DNA from 2 places in the Actinotalea sp. JY-7885 genome. Region 2 is predicted to be linked to the other one. Evidence: predicted binding sites of a transcription regulator. Region 2 holds the regulator's gene; the other holds the start of a gene.
The links. The regulator LexA, encoded in region 2, represses DNA repair genes until DNA is damaged. The targets are predictions, from matches to a motif close to TCGAACANNTGTTCGA.
Positions count from the first base shown of each region.

Region 1: IDM29_RS07975 (HNH endonuclease signature motif containing protein) is a predicted target of LexA. The motif match lies at 1,136-1,151, and genes of this name have one in related genera.

Region 1 covers NZ_JACEXH010000065.1:2,016-5,195, reverse strand. Annotated here, with positions in the region: gene IDM29_RS07980 (stage II sporulation protein M) at 1-902, shown strand, start outside; gene IDM29_RS07975 (HNH endonuclease signature motif containing protein) at 1,170-2,615, shown strand; gene IDM29_RS07970 (DUF58 domain-containing protein) at 2,582-3,180, opposite strand, start outside.
Region 2 covers NZ_JACEXH010000123.1:6,238-9,417, reverse strand. Annotated here, with positions in the region: gene IDM29_RS11625 (L-lactate dehydrogenase) at 43-1,032, shown strand; gene lexA (transcriptional repressor LexA) at 1,040-1,804, opposite strand; gene IDM29_RS11615 (LysM peptidoglycan-binding domain-containing protein) at 2,061-2,495, shown strand; gene nrdR (transcriptional regulator NrdR) at 2,624-3,085, shown strand; gene IDM29_RS11605 (hypothetical protein) at 3,152-3,180, shown strand, end outside.

The DNA.
Region 1 (3,180 bases), on a different contig from region 2:
ACGAGCTGGTCCGGCTCTACCAGGAGGTCGCGACGCACCTGTCGACCGTGCGGTCCGTGGCGCCGGACCCCTCGGTGGTCTCCCGGCTCTCGGAGATCCTCGGCCGCGCGCGGGCGGCGATCGCCGGCTCGCACGACCCGTCCTGGTCGGACGTCGTGCGGTTCCTCGTCGTCGTGCTGCCCGCGGCCTTCTACCGCATCCGCTGGTGGACCGTCGGGGTGATGGTCGCCTTCTGCGCGATCGCGGTCGTGGCGGGTGTCAACGTGTACAACGACCCCGAGGCGCTCGCCGCGATGGGCACCCCGAGCCAGCTCAAGCAGTACGCGGAGGAGGAGTTCGCCAACTACTACTCCAACTACCCGGGCCAGAGCTTCGCGGCCCAGGTGTGGACGAACAACGCGTGGATCGCGGCGCAGTGCGTCGCCTTCGGCATCACGGGCATCCTGCCGCTGTACGTCCTGTTCCAGAACGCGGTCGGCGTCGGGGCCGCGGGCGGCGTGATGGCCGTGCACGACGGGCTCGGCGTCTTCTTCAGCCTGATCCTCCCGCACGGCCTCATGGAGCTGACCGCGATCTTCGTCGCCGGGGCGGCCGGCCTGAAGATCTTCTGGACCGTGATCGACCCGGGCGGGCGCCCGCGGGGGCGCGCGCTGTCCGAGGAGGGGCGCTCGCTGTTCACGGTGGCCATCGGCCTCGTCGGCGTGCTGGGCATCTCCGGGCTCGTCGAGGGCTTCGTGACGCCGTCCCAGCTCCCGTGGTGGCTCAAGATCGTCATCGGGGCCCTCGTGCTGGCGGCGTACTGGGTCTACACGATCGTCCTCGGGCGGCGCGCCGTCGCCGACGGCGAGACGGGCGACCTGCGGGCCGACCACAACGTGGACCAGCTGCCGCTCGCGGCGTAGACGCACGGGCCGCGAGGCGGCCTGAAGGGCGAGGTGCCCGGCTGCTGCTCGCCGGGGGCGATGGCGAGGGTGTCTCGTCCTTGGACGAGCGTGACGCCGACGGCGACGACGCGGTGTTCGGCGTGCGCGGCTGCCGGTGGCCTGGCCTGGCTCGGGCTGGCCTGCTCCGTGACGTGACAGGCCCGACGCGGCGCCGCGCACCCCTTGTCCGTCCTGTCCGGATCCGGTAGCATTCGAACAGACGTTCGAGTGATCCTGGAGGCGGTCATGGCGGTGTTGGCGGCGGTGGAGCCCTTCGGGGTCGCCGCGCCGGCGCGCGTGGTCGCGGATGTGCGCGGGTTGGTGGAGCGGGTCAAGGGTGCGGGTGGTGCGGCGGGTGACTGGTCGGCGCTGGAGCGGCGTGAGGTGCTGGCGGCGCTGGACGCGGCGGTCGGTGCGTTGACGGTGGTGCGGGGCGAGGTGCTGCTGGCCGAGCGGGACAGTGGGACGTGGCGGGCGTCGGGTGATCCGAGCTTCGAGGCGTGGCGCGGTCGCACGTCGCGGTCGGGGGCGCGGGCGGTGCTGACCCAGGTCCGCCAGGCCGACGCCGCCACCCGGCTGCCCGCCCTGGGCGAGGCCGCCCGCGAGGGCGCGGTCACCGTGGACCACATGGACGCGCTCGGCCGCGTGGTCGCCGGGGCGTCGGGGGCGGTCAAGGACGCGTTGGCCACGCCCGAGCGGCAGGCCCAGCTGCTGGAGACCGCGCGGCGGGTCGACGCCGGGACGTTCGCGCGGGCCGCGGCGCAGCTCGCCGCCGAGCTCGATCCCCTCGCGCACGAGCGCGGGCACCAGGCCCAGCGCGCCGCACGGTTCCTGACCCTGGCCGACACCCCCGAGGGCACCCGCATCAAAGGGCTGGTGGACCGGATGGCCGGGCACCGGCTGCGGTTGGCGCTGGAGGCCGTCTCCCCGCGGCCGGGCAAGGACGACGACCGCTCCCACGAGCAACGCCGCGCCGACGCCCTGGACACCATCGCCGAGAAGATCCTGGCCCTGCCCGAGACCGGCAGCGGCGCCGCGGTGCGACCCCACGTGTCCTTCCTCATGGACGCCGGCACCTGGGCCGGGCTGCGCGCCCTGCGCGCTGCAGGGGACGACGGCCCGCGCGGCGACGGTGCGACGGAGGACGAGCCGGCAGCACACGGCGCGGCGAGCGACCGGCACCAGGCGGCCCCGTCGTTCCCGCCGGTCACACTCGAGGACGGGACCCCGGTGCCCATCAGCGAGGTCGCCCGCGCCCTGTGCGACTGCGACCTGACCCGCGTGGTCATGGACGCCGACACGATGCCCCTGGACATCGGACGCACCCAACGCACCTACACCGGCGCGCAACGCCGCGCGGTGATCGCCCGGGACCGCGGGTGCTCGTGGCCCGACTGCGGCGCCGAAGCCCGCTGGGGCGAGGTCCACCACATCCGCTGGTGGGAACGCGACAACGGACCCACCTCCCTGACCAACGGCGTGCTCCTGTGCGTCTTCCACCACCACGAGGTCCACCGACGCGACCTGACCATCACCCGACAACCCGGACCACCCGGACCAGGACGCCGACCCCGGTACACCTTCCGTGACCAGCGCGGACGACCCGTCGCCGCGCCTCGCGAGCCCGCGGAGGCCACGGCGGTCGGAGTGGCACCGCCTCAGAGGCGGCCGGCGGCCTTGAGGGCGAGGTAGGTGTCCGCGAGGCGGGGGGCGAGGTCGTCGGGGAGGGCGTCGACGACCTCGACGCCGCGCTGACGCAGGCGCACGGTGACGGCCGCGCGCTCCAGGTCGGTGCGCTCGGCGGCGGCGGCGTCGTACACGTCCGACGACGTCTCGCGTGAGGTGCGCAGCGCGGCGACCTCCGGGTCGGCCACCGAGGCGAGCACCACGGTGTGGTCCTTGGCCAGCGGCGCGAGCACCGGGAGCAGGCCGTTCTCGACCGCCGCCGGCTCGAGGGCCGTGAGGAGCACGACGAGCGCGCGCTGGGACAGGCGCTGCTGGACGGCCGCCACGACCCCCGGCCAGTCGGTCTCGACCAGTGTCGGGTCGATGGGCGCGAGGGCGTCCGCGAGGGCGGGCAGCAGGCGCGGGCCGCTGGCCCCGGCGACCTGCGCCCGGACGCGGCGGTCGAAGGCGACGAGGTCGACGCGGTCCCCGGCGCGTGACGCCAGTGCCGACAGCAGGAGGGCCGCCTCGATCGAGGCGTCGATCCGGGGCAGGTCGCCGATGCGCGCCGCGGACGTCCGCGCGGTGTCGA
Region 2 (3,180 bases):
ATGGCGGACGTGGCAGGACGTGTCGAGCACGAGCACGACGACATGGGGCTCGACGCGTCCCCGACCGGGCGCCGCACCACCAAGCTCGCGGTGGTCGGCGCGGGATCGGTCGGCTCGACCATGGCCTACGCGGCCCTCATGCGCGGGGCCGCGCGCTCCGTGGCGCTCTACGACATCAACACGGCGAAGGTCGAGGCCGAGGCGCTCGACATCGGCCACGGCATCCAGTTCATGCCGATGGCCGACGTGGTCGGGTCCGACGACATCCAGGTCTGCGCCGGTGCCGACGTCGTGGTCGTCACCGCGGGCGCCAAGCAGAAGCCCGGGCAGAGCCGCCTGGACCTCGCCGAGGCGACGATCGGGCTCGTGCGCGGGATGCTCCCGGACCTGGTCGCGGTCGCGCCGGACGCCGTGTACGTCATGGTCACGAACCCGGTCGACATCGTCACGTACGCCGCGCTGAAGTTCTCCGGCCTGCCGCCGAACCAGATGTTCGGCTCCGGCACGGTGCTCGACTCCTCGCGGCTGCGCTACCTGCTCGCGCAGCACACCGGCATCGCGGTGCAGAACGTGCACGCGTACATCGCGGGCGAGCACGGCGACTCCGAGATCCCGCTGTGGAGCTCGGCGACCATCGGCGCCGTGCCCCTGATGGAGTGGCCGGGCGTGCCCGGGCCCAACGGCACGGTCGTCGGCCGGCTCGAGGCCGCGGACCGCCAGCGGATCGCGGAGGAGGTCGTGAACTCCGCCTACCGGATCATCGCGGGCAAGGGCGCGACCAACTACGCGGTGGCCCTCGCGGGCTCACGCATCATCGAGGCCGTGCTGGGCGACGAGCGCCGGGTGCTCCCGGTGTCCTCGCTCCTGGAGGACTACCGCGGCATCTCCGACGTGTGCCTGTCGGTCCCGTCCGTGGTGGGCCGAGACGGCGTGGCCGCCCGGCTCGAGATCCCGCTGTCCGACGAGGAGCTGGCAGGGCTGCGCCGGTCCGCCGACCAGATCCGCGCCGTCGCGCGGCAGTTCGGGCTCTGACCGGGGGTCACAGGCTCCGCAGCACGCTCACCACGCGCCCGAGCACGACGGCGTCGTCGCCCGGGATCGGCTCGTAGGCGGCGTTCTGCGGCAGCAGCCAGACGTGGCCGTCCGCACGCCGTAGCGTCTTCACGGTCGCCTCGCCGTCGATCATGGCCGCGACGATCTCGCCGTTCTCGGCCACGGGCTGGCGCCGGACCACGACCCAGTCGCCGTCGCAGATGGCGGCCTCGATCATCGAGTCGCCCGCGACCTTGAGCAGGAACAGCTCTCCCTCGCCGACGAGCTGGCGGGGCAGCGGGAAGACGTCCTCGACGACCTGCTCGGCGAGGATCGGGCCGCCGGCCGCGATGCGACCCACGACCGGCACGTACGACGGCGCCGGGGCGGCGTCGTGCATGCCGGTCTCGTCGACGGGCACGCCGCCCCGGTCGGCGCCGAGCCGGCTGATGGCCCGCGAGTCGTCGGGCTGCACGACCTCGATGGCGCGCGGACGGTGCGGGTCGCGCCGCAGGTAGCCCTTGCGCTCGAGCACGGTGAGCTGGTGCTTGACCGAGGACGGGCTCGTCAGCCCGACCGCCTCGCCGATCTCCCGCATGCTCGGCGGGTAGCCCCGCCGCTCGACGCTCGACCGGATCGTCTCGAGCACGAGGCGCTGGCGGGGCGTGAGCCCGTCGCCGCCCGCGGCGGCGTCCGGCAGCGCGGTCACCGACGCGAGGTCACCGCCCGGCTGCTGGTCGGTGCCCGACGGGGGTGTGGTCCTGGGCGCCATGACGGCCTCCGTGTCTCTCGGGCGATGTCTCTCGGGCGATGTCTTCTCGGGCGACCGGCCCTGCGACGGGTCGTGTCAGTGCCTCGTGATGGTCTCTCGTCGTGCCTCCACCTTAGGGGCGCGATGCCGCGTGATCAAACATCTGTTCGAGCGTGTCTCGACACGGTGGGTGGCCCGTGGTAGACATCGTACAGACGTTCGACGTACAGCCGTTCGACGGACACGCGTTCGAATCGCTCGACGAAGGGGAGACGCCATGACGGCGATCATGTGGGACCACGAGCCCGTCCTGTCCGTCCGCACGCCCGCCGCACGCACGACGGCCGGACGCACGACGGCCGGCCGCACGACGACCCGGCGCGTCCCGGAGGTCCGGGCCGCCGACGGGCGGGCCCAGGGCGGGCACCTGCGCCTCACGCGCCGTGGCCGGCTGACGGTCTGGCTGGTCGCGGCCGCCGCCGGGGCGGGCGTCGTGCTCTCGGCCCAGGCCGCCGGCGCGGACTCTCCCGCGGCCGCCCAGCCCGTGGTCACGCACGTCGTCGCGCCGGGCGAGACGCTCTGGGAGATCGCCGGGGGCGTCGCGGCGCCGGGCCAGGACCGTCGCGACGTCGTCGCCGACCTCGTCCAGCTCAACGCGCTGGGCGGTGCGGAGCTCCAGGTCGGGCAGCAGATCCTCGTGCCGCAGCCCTGATCCCCAGCCCTGACTCCGCAGCGCTGATCCCGCCGCCCTGGCCCCCAGCGTCCGTGACCACCGCGGTTCGCAGCGCGGTGCCCGCCGACGGTACGGTGTGGCGGTCAGCCGGAGGAGGTGGAGGCGCGATGCACTGCCCGTTCTGCCGGCACAGCGACTCCCGCGTGGTCGACTCGCGCACGTCCGACGACGGCGCCTCGATCCGGCGCCGGCGGCAGTGCCCGAACTGCCAGCGCCGCTTCACCACGTTGGAGACGGCCTCGCTCTCGGTGGTCAAGCGGTCCGGGGTGACCGAGTCGTTCAGCCGCGAGAAGATCGTCAACGGCGTCCGCAAGGCCTGTCAGGGGCGCCCCGTGAGCGAGGACGACCTCGCCCTGCTGGCGCAGCGCGTCGAGGAGAACCTCCGCAGCACCGGCACGGCCGAGCTCGACGCCCACGAGATCGGGCTGTCGATCCTCGGCCCGCTCCGCGAGCTCGACGAGGTGGCGTACCTGCGCTTCGCGAGCGTCTACCAGGCGTTCGAGTCGCTGGACGACTTCGAGGCCGCCATCACGGCGCTGCGCGCCGAGCACGGCGACCGTCCCGCCTGAGCGTCATCCGGTCGCGCCGCGTGGGTGCCTCTGCGACGCTTGTCCGGTCACGAGACGGGAGGCGCGATGACCGACGCCGCTGCGGGCCGCACGTC